DNA from 2 places in the Streptomyces sp. NPDC001617 genome. Region 1 is predicted to be linked to the other one. Evidence: predicted binding sites of a transcription regulator. Region 1 holds the regulator's gene; the other holds the start of a gene.
The links. The regulator HrcA, encoded in region 1, represses chaperone genes, less so after heat shock. The targets are predictions, from matches to a motif close to TTNGCACTCNGNNNNNCNGAGTGCNAA.

Region 1 (7,708 bases):
GCCACCCTCGCCGGAAGCGCCCTCGCGCCGGGCTCCGCCCGTGCCCTCGTGCGCTCCGCCGTCGACGAGTGGACCGAGGCCGGGCTGCCCGGCGCCGAACACCTCACCGAGCGCCTCGCCGACGACGCCGTCCTCGTCGTCAGCGAACTCGTCACCAATGCCGTCGTGCACGCGGGCACCGACATCCAGGTGGCCTGCCGGCTGGAGGAGGCGACCGGCGCCCTCGTCGTCGAGGTCCGCGACCACCATCCCTCCCGGCCGCCCCGGGACGCGGAGGCCGAACCGTCGTACGGGACGCACGAGTCGGGCCGCGGACTGCGCCTGGTCGCCACGCTCGCCGAGTCCTGGGGCGTCAGCTACCGCAGGGGCGCCAAGACGGTGTGGGCGCGGCTGCTCGCCGAACAGGGCGCGGACGCCGACGAGTTGGACGCCTACACCCTGGAACGGCGCCTGGACCTCGTCGGGATCCTCGCGCCCGATCCTCCCCCACCCTCGAATGAGTTCGGCCGGGGGGACCCCCATCGCGCCGAACGCGACCGGGACTGGCTCAACCGGGGCGCCCTGTCCTTCCTCGCCGAGGCCTCCGACCTGCTCGCCGGACAGCTGGACGAGCACCTGGTCGCCGCCCTCGCCGGACAGCTGATCGTGCCGAGGCTCGCCGACTGGTGCGCCGTATGGCTGGAGGACGAGGTGATGGGCCGCTGGGAGACCCCCGATCCCGGCGGCTGGGCGGGCGACGGCACCGCCGGCACGGGCCCGCGGCTCGCCCGCGTCTGGCACGGCAGCGAGAACCGCATCGAGGAGCTGCGCCGGGCCCTGGAGAAGGACCCGCCGCGGCCGCCGCCCGGGGCCCTCCAGTCCGGGCCCGTCGCCCACCCCTGGCCCGGCGAGGCGCTGGACGCCCGGGACACCCACGGCGCGGCACTGGCGTACCGCCTGATCGCCGGCGGCCGCCCGCTCGGCACCCTCGTCATCGGCCGCGCGGGCCTGCTGCGCTTCCCCGACGAGGTCACCGGCCTGGTCGAGGACCTCAGCCGCCGGGTGGCCCTGGCCATCGGCGCGGCCCGCCAGTACGCCCGCCAGGCCACCATCAGCCGGGTCCTGCAGCGCGGCCTGCTGCCCGTCGCCGTCGCCGAGATCCCCGGAGTGCACAGCGCCCTCGTCTACGAGCCCTGCGACAAGGGCGGCCCCAGCGGCGACTTCTACGACCTCTTCCCGGCCGGCGACGGCCGCTGGTGCTTCGCCGTCGGCGACGTCCAGGGCAAGGGCCCCGAGGCCGCCGTCGTCATCGGCCTGGCCCGTCCCTGGCTGCGCCTGCTGGCCCGCGAGGGCTACGGCGTCGCCGACGTCCTCGACCGCCTCAACCGGCTCCTCCTCGACGACGCCACGGAGGCCGCCGACGCGGCGGCCCGCGCACTCGTCCAGCAGGGCGCCCCCGGTGACGGCCCGCAGACCCGCTTCCTCTCCCTCCTCTACGGCGAGCTGGCCCCCTTCGACGGCGGCGTCCGCTGCACCCTCGCCTCCGCCGGCCACCCCCTCCCGCTCCTCCTCGGCCCCGACGGCGACGTCCGCACGGCCGCCCGTCCCCAGACGCTCCTCGGCGTCATCGACGACGAGACCTACACCAGCGAGACCTTCGAGCTGCGCCCCGGCGACAGCCTCCTCTGCGTCACCGACGGCGTCACCGAGCGCCGCTCCGGCTCCCGCCAGTTCGACGACGGCGACGGCCTCGCCGCCGCGCTGGCCGACTGCGCGGGCCTGAGCGCCCAGCTGATCGCGGAACGCATCAAACGCCTGGTCCACGAGTTCGGCGGGCGGCCTCCGGAGGACGATCTGGCGCTGCTGGTGCTGCAGGCGGAGTAGGTACGCGCACGCGTGCCGGACAATGGAAGGCATGCCTTCCGCACTCCCCGACGGCGAGCCGGTCCCCGCCGACGGCTCCCTCCCCGCCTCCGCGCTCGCCGGGTCCGCCGACCGACCCCTCGGCTTCTACCTGCACGTCCCGTACTGCGCGACCCGCTGCGGCTACTGCGACTTCAACACCTACACCGCCACCGAGCTGCGCGGCACGGGCGGAGTGCTGGCCTCCCGCGACAACTACGCGGACACCCTGATCGACGAGATCCGCCTGGCGAGGAAGGTGCTGGGCGACGACCCGCGCCCGGTCCGCACGGTCTTCGTCGGCGGCGGTACGCCGACGCTGCTGGCGGCCGACGATCTCGTACGCATGCTGCAGGCGATCCGCGACGAATTCGGCCTCGCGCCCGACGCCGAGGTCACGACGGAGGCGAACCCGGAGTCCGTCGACCCGGCCTATCTGGCGACCCTCCGCCACGGCGGCTTCAACCGGATCTCCTTCGGCATGCAGAGCGCCAAGCAGCACGTGCTGCGCGTGCTGGACCGCACCCACACCCCGGGCCGCCCCGAGGCGTGCGTCGCGGAGGCCCGCACGGCCGGCTTCGAGCATGTCAACCTCGACCTGATCTACGGCACCCCGGGCGAGTCGGACGACGACTGGCGGGCCTCGCTGGAGGCGGCGATCGGGGCCGGCCCGGACCATGTCAGCGCCTATGCCCTGATCGTCGAGGAGGGCACGCAGCTGGCCCGCCGCATCCGCCGGGGCGAGGTCCCGATGACCGACGACGACGTCCACGCCGACCGGTACCTGATCGCGGAGGACGTCCTGTCCGCGGCCGGCTTCGACTGGTACGAGGTCTCCAACTGGGCCACCTCCGAGGCGGGACGCTGCCTGCACAACGAGCTGTACTGGCGGGGCGCCGACTGGTGGGGCGCGGGTCCCGGAGCGCACTCGCACGTGGGCGGGGTGCGGTGGTGGAACGTGAAGCATCCGGGGGCGTATGCGGCGGCGCTGGCGGCGGGGAAGTCGCCGGGTGCGGGCCGCGAGCTGCTGTCCGACGAGGACCGGAGGGTGGAGCGGATCCTGCTGGAGCTGCGGCTGCTGGAAGGGGTGCCGTTGGAGCTGCTGAAGCAGGACGGACTCGCGGCTTCCCGGCGGGCGCTGGGGGAGGGGCTGCTGGCGGGCGGGCCGTACGAGGCGGGGCGGGCGGTGCTGACGCTGCGGGGGCGGTTGTTGGCGGACGCGGTGGTCAGGGATCTGGTGGACTGATCACTCGGGCGAGTGAATCGGTGCGGAACGGGGGTTCGGTGCCTAACCTGATTCGTAGGCTGCCGCTAAAAGTACGCGGCGGATGTGGAGGCCACGGAGATGACCGCTGTGGACGAGCGTGGGATTGCCAAGTTCTTCGAGGAGTTCGAGCCTCCCGAGGGCGTCAAGGCCGAACTGCTCCGGGGGGAAATCGTGATGATGGCCACTCCCGATCTGGTGCACAACCGGATCGTGGCGGACGTGGTGGACCAGATCCCGCGTAAGCGCTGGGAACGGCTTCAGGTGACGGACGTGGACATCATCGGTGAGACCAGCGAGCCCATTCCGGACTTGGTGGTGGTGGAACGTGGTGTTGCCCCGGACTCAGGCCATCTACTGCCGTCCCAGTTGGTCACGATGGTGGTGGAGGTGGTCTCCAAGACCAGCGTCCAGCGGGACTACGAGATCAAGCGGTCGATTTACGCCGCCGGTGAGATCTACGCCTACCTCATCGTGGACCCGATCATGGCGCAGTGTGTCCTGCTGACGAGGCCTGTCGGGAGGGGGGAGAACGCCGACTATCAAAGGCAGCAGATCACGAAGTTCGGGGCGCCGCTGCCGCTGGAGGAGCTCGGACTGGAACTGGACACCACCGAGTTCGGCACCTACAAGAACGTCAGGCCCCACCGCTACCCGTGACGAAGTCGATCAACTCCTCCACCCGGCCCAGGAGTTCGGGCTCCAGGTCCTTGTAGGAGCCCACCCGCTTCAGAATGGCCTGCCACACCGCCCCGGTGTTCTCCGACGGCCAGCCCAGTGCCCGGCACACCCCCGTCTTCCAGTCCTGCCCGTGCGGCACCCGCGGCCACGCCTCGATGCCCAGGGACGACGGCTTCACGGCCTCCCAGATGTCGATGTAGGGGTGGCCCACCACGAGCGCGTGCTCGCTCGTCACCGCCTCCGCGATCCGCCACTCCTTCGTGCCGGGGACGAGATGGTCCACCAGCACGCCGAGCCGGGCGTCCGGGCCGGGTGCGAACCCGGCGACGATCGACGGGAGATCGTCCACGCCCTCCAGGTACTCCACCACCACGCCCTCGATGCGCAGGTCGTCGCCCCACACCCGCTCGACCAGTTCGGCGTCGTGCCGGCCCTCGACATAGATGCGCCCGGCGCGGGCCACCCGCGCGCGTGCGCCGGGGACGGCGACCGAACCGGAAGCCGTACGGGTGGGACGTACAGGCCCGTCACCGGTGGGGCGTACGAGCGTCACCACCCGGCCCTCCAGCAGGAAGCCCCGCGGTTCCATCGGGAACACCCGGTGCTTGCCGAAGCGGTCCTCCAGGGTCACCGTGCCCGCCTCGCAGCGGATCACCGCGCCGCAGAAACCGGTGCCGGGCTCCTCGACCACCAGACCGGGCTCCGCCGGGACCTCGGGGACGGGCTTCGGCTTCTTCCAGGGAGGGGTCAGATCGGCGGAGTACTGGCGCATTCGGATGACGATAGGAGAAGCGCGGCCCCCGGTGCCGCAGCGATTACCGCGACACGCCGAAACGCGCCGCCAGGGCGTCCCGCTGCGCCCGCACGAACCTCGCGTCCACCACCGCTCCGTGACCGGGCACGTACAGCGCGTCCTCGCCGCCCAGGTCGAGCAGCCGGTCCAGCGCGGCCGGCCAGTGCGACGGTACGGCGTCCGGGCCGGCCTGCGGTTCGCCCGACTCCTCGACCAGGTCGCCGCAGAAGACGACCTCCGGCGAGCCGGGGACCAGGACCGCGAGGTCGTGGGCGGTGTGGCCGGGGCCGACGTTCGCCAGCAGCACCTGTCGGTCGCCGCCCAGGTCGAGGGTCCACTCGCCGGAGACATGATGGCGGGGCGGGAGCAGGGAGGCCACGGCCTCCTCGGCCAGGCGCGCGTCCAGCCCTTCCCGTACCGCGTCCTCGCGCAGCTCCTCGCGCGCGTGCCGGGCGTCGAACAGGGCGTCCATGCCGACGGGGCCGTACACCTCCGCGCCCGTGAACGCCGCCGCCCCGAAGACATGGTCGAAGTGGGGGTGGGTGAGCGCGAGATGGGTCACACGCCGGCCGGCGAGCGCCTCCGCCTGCCTCCGCAGCCGCGCGCCCTCCACCAGGCTCGACCCCGCGTCGATCACCAGCGCCGTGCCGTCCCCGACGACCAGCCCCGCCGTGCAGTCCCAGCCCGGCAGCCGGCACCGCCCCACCCCGGCCGCGACCCGCTCCCATCCGAGCTCTTCCCAAGTCACCGTCATACGGCGACGCTAACCGTACGACCGCGTCAACAGGGGCCGACCTTGCCCCGGGTGTACCCCACAGCCGTACACTGGGCCGGGGAACGCTGGCACTCGAATGGACAGAGTGCCAGGCAAAGCGCCCAGGGGACGACTTTCTGGAGGTGTGCGCGATGCTGAGTGAACGACGGCTCCAGGTCCTGCGCGCCATCGTCCAGGACTATGTCGGCACCGAGGAGCCGGTCGGGTCGAAGGCCCTGACCGAGCGGCACAACCTCGGGGTCTCCCCGGCGACGGTCCGCAACGACATGGCGGTCCTGGAGGACGAGGGGTTCATCGCCCAGCCGCACACCAGTGCCGGGCGGATTCCGACCGACAAGGGCTACCGGCTGTTCGTCGACAAGCTCGCGGGCGTCAAGCCGATGACCGCGCCCGAGCGGCGGGCCATCCAGAACTTCCTCGACGGCGCCGTGGACCTCGATGACGTGGTGGCGCGGACCGTGCGGCTGCTCGCGCAGCTCACACGGCAGGTGGCCGTCGTCCAGTACCCCTCGCTGACCCGGTCCACCGTCCGGCACGTCGAGCTGCTCTCGCTCGCCCCCGCGCGCGTGATGCTCGTGCTGATCACGGACACCGGGCGGGTCGAGCAGCGGATGGTCGACTGCCCGGCGCCCGTCGGGGAGGCCTCGCTCGCGGACCTGCGGGCGCGGCTGAACAGCCGCGTCGCGGGTCGGCGGTTCACGGACGTCCCCCTCCTCGTGGAAGACCTGCCCGAGGGCTTCGACGTCGAGGACCGGGGTACGGTCTCGACGGTGCTCTCCACCCTTCTGGAGACACTCGTCGAGGAGAACGAGGAGCGGCTGATGATCGGCGGTACCGCCAATCTGACCCGCTTCGGACATGACTTCCCCCTCACCATCCGCCCCGTCCTGGAGGCGCTGGAGGAGCAGGTCGTGCTCCTCAAGTTGCTTGGTGAGGCGGGGGATTCGGGCATGACCGTACGCATCGGTCACGAGAACGCCTATGAGGGACTCAACTCCACTTCCGTGGTGTCGGTCGGCTACGGTTCGGGCGGCGAGGCAGTAGCCAAGCTCGGCGTGGTCGGACCGACCCGCATGGATTACCCGGGAACGATGGGAGCGGTACGCGCAGTGGCACGGTACGTCGGACAGATCCTGGCGGAGTCGTAAGTGGCCACGGACTACTACGCCGTTCTCGGCGTGCGCCGCGACGCGTCGCAGGAAGAGATCAAGAAGGCCTTCCGGCGGCTCGCGCGCGAGCTGCACCCGGACGTCAACCCGGATCCGAAGACCCAGGAGCGGTTCAAGGAGATCAACGCCGCTTACGAGGTGCTCTCGGACCCGCAGAAGAAGCAGGTCTACGACCTCGGCGGCGACCCCCTCTCGCAGGCGGGCGGCGCGGGAGCGGGCGGCTTCGGCGCGGGTGGCTTCGGGAACTTCTCGGACATCATGGACGCGTTCTTCGGTACGGCGTCGCAGCGGGGCCCGCGGTCGCGTACGCGGCGCGGCCAGGACGCGATGATCCGGCTGGAGATCGAGCTCGACGAGGCGGCCTTCGGCACGACGAAGGACATCCAGGTCGACACGGCGATCGTCTGCACCACCTGTAACGGTGAGGGCGCGGCGCCGGGGACCTCCGCCCAGACATGTGACATGTGTCGCGGTCGCGGTGAGGTCTCGCAGGTGACGCGGTCCTTCCTGGGCCAGGTCATGACCTCGCGTCCCTGCCCGCAGTGCCAGGGCTTCGGCACGGTCGTTCCGACGCCGTGCCCCGAGTGCGCGGGCGACGGCCGGGTGCGGTCCCGCCGTACGCTCACCGTCAAGATCCCGGCCGGTGTGGACAACGGCACGCGTATCCAGCTCGCGGGCGAGGGCGAGGTCGGCCCCGGCGGCGGCCCCGCCGGCGACCTGTACGTCGAGATCCACGAGCTGCCGCACAGCACCTTCCAGCGGCGCGGCGACGACCTGCACTGCACGGTCACCATTCCGATGACCGCGGCGTCCCTCGGCACCAAGGTGCCGCTGGAGACGCTGGACGGCATGGAGGAGGTCGACATCCGGCCCGGCACCCAGTCCGGCCAGTCGATCCCGCTGCACGGCCGGGGCGTCACGCATCTGCGCGGCGGCGGACGCGGTGACCTGATCGTCCACGTCGAGGTCCAGACCCCGACCAAGCTGGACCCCGAGCAGGAGCGCTTGCTGCGCGAGCTGGCCAAGCTGCGAGGCGAGGAGCGGCCGCAGGGGCAGTTCCAGCCTGGGCAGCAGGGGTTGTTCTCGCGGTTGAAGGATGCGTTCAACGGTCGCTGACGTGGGCTGGAGGTGGCTGCTGGGGGTCC
Region 2 (7,708 bases), on a different contig from region 1:
GCGAGGGCTGGGGCTTCGTCAACGTCAACCTGCGGCCGTACTACGCGGAGGGCTCCAAGACCCTGGCGTACGAGATCTGCGAGCAGCTCGGCTGGCGGCTCCCCGACCAGCTGGTCGTGCCGATCGCCTCCGGTTCGCAGCTCACGAAGATCGACAAGGGGCTGCAGGAGCTGATCAAGCTCGGGCTCGTCGAGGACAAGCCGTACAAGATCTTCGGCGCGCAGGCGGAGGGCTGCTCGCCGGTGTCGGTCGCGTACAAGGCCGGACACGACGTGGTCCGCCCGCAGAAGCCGAACACCATCGCCAAGTCGCTGGCGATCGGCAACCCGGCGGACGGCCCTTACGTCCTGGACATCGCGCGCCGTACGGGCGGCGCGGTGGAGGACGTCAACGACGAGCAGGTCGTCGACGCGATCAAGCTGCTGGCCCGGACCGAGGGCATCTTCGCCGAGACGGCGGGTGGCGTGACGGTGGGTGTCACGAAGAAGCTGATCGAGAACGGTCTCCTCGACCCGACCCTGACCACGGTCGTGCTGAACACCGGCGACGGCCTCAAGACCCTGGACGCGGTGGCCTCGGACACCGGCCTGACCGCGACCATCCGTCCGAACCTCGACTCCTTCCGAGAGGCTGGCCTCGCATCATGAGCGTCTCCGTCCGCATCCCCACCATCCTGCGCACCTACACCGGCGGCCAGGCCGAGGTGACCGCCGAGGGCGGGACCCTCGCCGAGGTCATCGCCGACCTGGAGAAGAACCACACCGGGATCGCCGCGCGCGTTCTCGACGACCAGGGCAAGCTGCGTCGGTTCGTCAACGTGTACGTCAACGACGACGATGTGCGGTTCGAGCAGGGGCTGGAGACGGCCACCCCGGACGGTGCGGGCGTGTCGATCATCCCGGCCGTCGCCGGAGGCTGACCGCGCATACCGGCCGCCCCGATTATTACCGTCGGTAACGCCGGTCACCAAGAGTTCATCGAATTGCCCCCTCCGTGAGAGAACCGGAGGGGGCAATTCTGTATGGTTGAGCACGGTACAGTTGGGGAAGCAGCTGCTTTTCGTATGCCGGACGCATATGGGTACCGGCTCCGGATGCGATGAGAAGTAGCCAAAGTGTGCACGTCTTTTGTGGCTTATGCGCCTTTTATGCGGTCCGACTTGCCCTGAATTCGGGCGAATTCTTACTACATTCCGGACCCCTTCCGTCCAGAATTCTCGTCCGATTGACCTGTTGCAGACGGCAGTTGGGCAGATACATTCAGCCGCGGTCGACGCGTTCCGGCGCACGCCCCCAAACCGTGGGGGGTGAGGTCTGACCCGGATCCGCGAAGTGCGGGTCTGTGCAAGGGCCAGTAATAGGGGAGTTAGGCATGGCTCAGGGCACCGTCAAGTGGTTCAACGCGGAGAAGGGGTACGGCTTCATCGCGGTCGACGGTGGTGCGGATGTTTTCGTCCACTACAGCGCCATCCAGATGGACGGGTACCGCACCCTGGAAGAGGGCCAGCGGGTCGATTTCGAGATCTCGCAGGGTCAGAAGGGGCCGCAGGCGGACATGGTTCGCCTGGCGACCGGCTGAAGCACGCGCCGGAGTAACAGCAGCGTCGTTCTTCGTTCTTCTTCGGAGGGCTCGTACCCCATGGGGAGTCATGGGTACGGGCCCTCCGGCATGCCCGGGGGTCCGTGGGAGACCTGGCCGATCCCCGAGAGCCGCTTGCACTCGCCTACCCCGAGTGCTAATCATTGGCGTTAGCACTCTGAAGGTGAGAGTGACAACGAAGGACCGGGTCGGTGAGGCCCGCAGGCCGGGTGGGGCAAGGAACCACAAGGCATGCGAGCCGTCCGTCGCGGGCGCGGGCGCGGTCCGAAGAATCACCCCCAGTCCTGGAGGGACCACTTCACATGGCCAAGATCATCGCGTTCGACGAGGAGGCGCGGCGCGGCCTCGAGCGCGGCATGAACCAGCTCGCGGACGCCGTGAAGGTGACGCTCGGCCCCAAGGGCCGCAACGTCGTCCTCGAGAAGAAGTGGGGCGCCCCCACGATCACCAACGATGGTGTCTCCATCGCCAAGGAGATCGAGCTCGAGGACCCGTACGAGAAGATCGGCGCCGAGCTGGTCAAGGAAGTCGCCAAGAAGACGGACGACGTCGCCGGTGACGGTACGACCACCGCGACCGTTCTCGCCCAGGCCCTCGTCAAGGAAGGCCTGCGCAACGTAGCCGCCGGCGCCAACCCGATGGCCCTCAAGCGCGGTATCGAGAAGGCCGTCGAGGCCGTCTCCGGTGCCCTGCTCGAGCAGGCGAAGGATGTCGAGACCAAGGAGCAGATCGCTTCGACGGCCTCCATCTCCGCCGCCGACACCCAGATCGGCGAGCTCATCGCCGAGGCCATGGACAAGGTCGGCAAGGAAGGCGTCATCACCGTCGAGGAGTCCCAGACCTTCGGTCTGGAGCTGGAGCTCACCGAGGGTATGCGCTTCGACAAGGGCTACATCTCGGCGTACTTCGCCACCGACATGGAGCGGATGGAGGCGTCGCTCGACGACCCGTACATCCTGATCGCCAACTCCAAGATCGGCTCCGTCAAGGACCTGCTCCCGCTCCTGGAGAAGGTCATGCAGTCGGGCAAGCCGCTGCTGATCATCGCCGAGGACGTCGAGGGCGAGGCCCTGTCGACCCTGGTCGTCAACAAGATCCGCGGCACCTTCAAGTCCGTCGCCGTCAAGGCCCCGGGCTTCGGCGACCGCCGCAAGGCCATGCTCAACGACATCGCCATCCTCACCGGCGGCGAGGTCATCTCCGAGGAGGTCGGTCTCAAGCTCGAGAACACCTCCCTGGACCTCCTGGGCAAGGCCCGCAAGGTCGTCATCACCAAGGACGAGACCACCATCGTCGACGGTGCGGGCTCCTCCGAGCAGGTCGCGGGCCGGGTCAACCAGATCCGCGCCGAGATCGAGAACAGCGACTCGGACTACGACCGCGAGAAGCTGCAGGAGCGCCTGGCGAAGCTCGCCGGCGGTGTCGCGGTCATCAAGGCCGGTGCCGCCACCGAGGTGGAGCTCAAGGAGCGCAAGCACCGCATCGAGGACGCCGTCCGCAACGCCAAGGCGGCCGTCGAGGAGGGCATCGTCGCCGGTGGTGGCGTCGCGCTCATCCAGGCCGGCAGCGTCTTCGAGAAGCTTGAGCTCGAAGGTGACGAGGCCACCGGTGCCGCGATCGTGAAGCTGGCCCTTGAGGCCCCGCTGAAGCAGATCGCCGTCAACGCCGGCCTCGAGGGCGGCGTCGTGGTGGAGAAGGTCCGCAACCTGACCCCGGGCCACGGCCTGAACGCCGCGACCGGCGAGTACGTCGACCTGATCAAGGTCGGCATCATCGACCCGGCGAAGGTGACCCGCTCTGCCCTGCAGAACGCCGCCTCCATCGCCGCGCTGTTCCTGACCACCGAGGCCGTCATCGCCGACAAGCCGGAGAAGGCCGCCGCGCCCGCCGGTGGCGGTATGCCGGGCGGTGACATGGACTTCTGATCGACCGGTTCCGGTTGATCGACGATCGGCCTCGCGGTTGATCGACGTCCTTACCGAGGGCGGCACCCCCAGCTCCTGCTGGGGGTGCCGCCCTCGGTCATGTGTTCGCAAGTCCCGTGCGGGGAAAGCCACTTGGCATGACCGACACCCCGCCCCCGCTCGTGTGGCCGAGATCCTCTCCCGCCCCTTCGGGCTCAACGGGCTCACCGTCCCCAACCGCATCGTCATGGCGCCGATGACCCGCAAGTTCTCCCCGGCCGGCGTGCCGGGCGAGGTGTCGCTGGAGTCCCTGAGCTGACCGGGTGGGGTTGCGTGGGCGGAGTCACAGAGGATCGCGGAATAGCGAGGCTCGCCGGGAGGTTGGCGCGAAGGTAGATTCCATGCGCATGCACATACCGCTCGGTCCCCTAGGAGATCCCCACGTGACCGCCACCGTCCCCGAGTCCACTTCACGCGCGGCCGAGATCCTCTCCCGCCCCACCCCGATCAACGGCCTGACCGTCCCCAACCGCATCGTCATGGCGCCGATGACCCGCAACTTCTCGCCGGCCGGCGTGCCGGGCGAGGACGTGGTGTCGTACTACGCCCGCCGGGCCGCCGCCGGAGTCGGCCTGATCGTCACCGAGGGCACATACGTGGGCCACGACTCGGCCGGGGACAGCGATCGCGTCCCGCGGTTCAACGGTGAGGAGCAGCTGGCCGGGTGGGCGAAGGTCGCCGAGGGGGTCCATGCGGCGGGTGGCACGATCGTGCCGCAGCTGTGGCACATCGGCATGGTGCGGAAGCAGGGGCAGCCGCCGTTCGCGGACGCGCCCGCCGTCGGCCCCTCCGGCCTGGCCGCCGCGGGTGCCGAGCCGACCGGCCAGGCGATGACCCAGCGGGACGTGGACGACGTCATCGGCGCGTTCGCCGAGGCCGCCGCGGCCGCGGAGCGGATCGGCTTCGACGGCGTGGAGATCCACGGCGCCCACGGCTATCTCGTCGACCAGTTCCTGTGGGCGGGCACGAACCGCCGTACGGACGCGTACGGGGGTGACGCCGTGGCCCGTACGAAGTTCGCGGCGGAGATCGTCGCCGCGGTCCGCGAGACGGTGTCGCCCGAGTTCCCGATCATCTTCCGCTACTCGCAGTGGAAGCAGCAGGACTACACCGCGCGGCTCGCCGAGACGCCCGAGGAACTGGAGGCGGTGCTCGCTCCGCTGGCCGCGGCGGGGGTGGACGCCTTCCACGCGTCCACGCGGCGGTACTGGCTGCCCGAGTTCGAGGGGTCCGACCTGAACCTGGCGGGCTGGACGAAGAAGCTGACCGGCAAGACGGTCATCACCGTCGGCTCGGTCGGGCTGGACGGGGACTTCCTCAAGGGCTTCCGGGGCGAGGGGGCGCCGATCAAGGGGATCGACGACCTGCTCGACAGCCTGGAGCGCGACGAGTTCGACTTCGTGGCCGTCGGGCGGGCGCTGCTGCAGGACCCCGAGTGGGCGGCGAAGGTGCTGGGCGGGCGCTTCGACGAGCTGAAGCCGTATGAGGCGACGGCGCTGCGGTCGCTGAGCTGAGTGGTTCGGGGCGGGGTGGTGGGGGTGCGCGTTCCTGGGGGCTGCGCCCCCAGACCCCCCATCGGCCCTGCGGGCCTCGTCCTCAAACGCCGGACGGGCTGAATGATGCGGGCCGGCGTCGAGAAGTGCCGGACGGGCTGAGTGATGCGGGCCGGCGTCGAGAAGTGCCGGGCGGGCTGAGTGATGCGGGCCGGCGTCGAGAAGTGCCGGGCGGGCTGAAAATGGGTGCATGACGCGTGCCCGTATCGCCACCCCCGCCGACATCGACGCCATCGTCTCCACCTTCACCTCCGCCTTCTTCCATGACCCGGTGTGGGGGCCCGCCTTCCCGGACGAGGGGCGGCGGGCCGTGCAGGCCGCCGTGATGTGGCGGGTCTACGTGACCTCCGCACTGCGGTACCCCTGGACCCTGGTCACGCCGGACGTCGAGGCCGCGGCCATCTGGATTCCCTCAGGCGGCATCGAGCTCACGGATGAGGAAGTCGCCGGGCTGGAAGGGAAGTTGGCGGCGGTCACCGAGCCCTCCACCGCCCGCGCGATCATGGCCGTCGGTGAGCGGTTCGAGGAAGCGCACCCCGCCGAGCCCTTCTTCCACCTCACCATCCTGGGGACGCGTGCCGATCACCGCGGCAAGGGACTGGGGATGGGACTGCTGGCCGAGAGTCTCGCCCGGATCGACGAACTCGGCGCGCCCGCCTATCTGGAGTCGACCAACCCCGCCAACCTCAAGCGGTACGAGAGTGTGGGCTTCGCCGTCCGGGACGAGATCGTGCTCCCCTCAGGACAGGTGGTGACGACGATGTGGCGGGCGGCTAACGTTTCGTGACATGCGGATACTCCACCTGTCCGACACACATGTAGAGCGCGCCGACGCCCCCGACAAGCACGGCGTCAACGCCACCGACTCGCTGCGGCTCATGCTCGACGAACTGCGGTACCAGCGGGGCGTGGACGCGATCGTCGTCACCGGGGACCTCGCCAACGACGGGGCCGTGGAGGCGTACACGACCGTCCGTGAGCTGATCGGCGAGTTCGCGGAGCGCATGGACGCTCCCGTCTTCTACACCACCGGCAACCACGACGAGCGCGAGGCCTTCGCCAAGGTGCTCGGCAGCGGGCATCTCGCCGCCGACGGCGGCGAACGCGCGTCGGCCACCGGGGCCGAGCGATGTGCGGTGAGCGTGGTGGGCGGCTGGCGGTTCGTGACGCTGGACTCGCTGGTGCCGGGGAAGGTGTACGGGCGGCTCGGGAACGAGCAACTCGCCTGGCTCCGGGTCGTGTTGAGCGAGCCCGCCGAACGCGGCACGGTTCTCGCCTTTCACCATCCGCCGATCTCCCTCGACATCTCGGCGACCCAGCCCGTGTTCGGGCTCCGCGATCCGGAGGACCTCGCGGCGGTGATCCGGGGCAGTGACGTACGGGTCGTCCTCACCGGGCACTATCACCTCCAGCTCTTCGGGATGCTGGAGTCCGTGCCGGTGTGGGTCACGCCCGGGATCGTCAACCGCATCGACCTGACCACCGCCCCCGGGACCGAACGCGCGGTGCGCGGGGCCTCGGCCTCGCTGGTGGAGTTGGGTGGTGACGGGGCCGCCGGGCCGATGTTCCACACCTTCCACGCCCGCGATCCCCGCGCCCACGAGACGGTGTACGAGCTCGACGAGGCGCAGACGCGGGACCTGGTCGTTAGGCTCGGACGATGACAGCTGATGGAGTGACCGAAGAGCTCGTCGTGCGGACCGCCGCCGGTGCGGTGCGCGGGCGTCGGGAAGGCGGACTCACCGTCTTCCGCGGGATTCCGTTCGCCGAACCTCCCGTCGGCGAGGCCCGGTTCGGGGCGCCTCGGCCCGTGCGGGCCTGGGAGGGCACCCGGGAGGCGTACGCCTTCGGGCCTCCGCCCCCGCAGGAGTCCGGCATCCAGGGCCGCAGGGCTGTGCTCAACGCACCCGAGGGCGACGACTGGCTGACCGTCAACGTCTGGACACCGGAGGCGGATTCGGGCGCCGGGCGGCCGGTCATGGTCTGGATCTACGGTGGCGCGTACAAGCTGGGCCACTCCGGAAGTCCGGGTTACGACGCCCAACGCATCGCCCATGACGGCGACTTGGTCGTCGTCACGTTCAACTACCGGGTGGGGATCGAGGGGTTCGCGCGGATCGACGGCGCGCCCGCCAACCGGGGGCTGTTGGACCAGGTGGCCGCCCTGGAGTGGGTACGGGACAACATCACGGCGTTCGGGGGCGACCCCGGGCAGGTCACCGTCTTCGGGGAGTCGGCGGGGGCGGGGTCGGTGGCGTCGCTGCTGGCCATGCCGAGTGCGCGGGGGCTGTTCGGGCGGGCGATCGCGCAGAGCGTGCCGGGGACGTACTTCTCGGATGAGCTGGCCAAGGACATCGCGTCCGCGATCGCGGCGGAGGCCGGGGTGGCCGGCCCGACGGTCGCCGCGCTCGCCGCGCTCGATCCGCGTCAACTGCCCGCCGCCGGCGAGGCGGTGGGGATGAACATGCGGGAGGCGTACGCGGACCGCTGGGGGCAGGTGGCTCCCACGGCCACTCCCTTCTCGCCGGTCGTCGACGGGGAGGTGCTGCCGTGCACACCCTGGGAGGCGCTGGCGTCGGGCGCCGGTCGGGA

Region 2: a site for HrcA is predicted at 1,713-1,739, ahead of groL (chaperonin GroEL). Genes of this name have one in related genera too.

Annotation. Positions count from the first base shown of each region.
Region 1 covers NZ_JBSFHA010000002.1:148,531-156,238, reverse strand. Annotated here, with positions in the region: gene ACWC09_RS02355 (SpoIIE family protein phosphatase) at 1-1,863, shown strand, start outside; gene hemW (radical SAM family heme chaperone HemW) at 1,895-3,127, shown strand; gene ACWC09_RS02345 (Uma2 family endonuclease) at 3,227-3,805, shown strand; gene ACWC09_RS02340 (DUF3097 domain-containing protein) at 3,783-4,598, opposite strand; gene ACWC09_RS02335 (MBL fold metallo-hydrolase) at 4,642-5,373, opposite strand; gene hrcA (heat-inducible transcriptional repressor HrcA) at 5,526-6,542, shown strand; gene dnaJ (molecular chaperone DnaJ) at 6,543-7,679, shown strand.
Region 2 covers NZ_JBSFHA010000031.1:56,128-63,835, forward strand. Annotated here, with positions in the region: gene thrC (threonine synthase) at 1-647, shown strand, start outside; gene ACWC09_RS23740 (MoaD/ThiS family protein) at 644-919, shown strand; gene ACWC09_RS23745 (cold-shock protein) at 1,372-1,578, shown strand; gene groL (chaperonin GroEL) at 1,902-3,524, shown strand; gene ACWC09_RS23755 (hypothetical protein) at 3,688-3,822, shown strand; gene ACWC09_RS23760 (NADH:flavin oxidoreductase) at 3,911-5,077, shown strand; gene ACWC09_RS23765 (GNAT family N-acetyltransferase) at 5,307-5,903, shown strand; gene ACWC09_RS23770 (metallophosphoesterase) at 5,905-6,780, shown strand; gene ACWC09_RS23775 (carboxylesterase/lipase family protein) at 6,777-7,708, shown strand, end outside.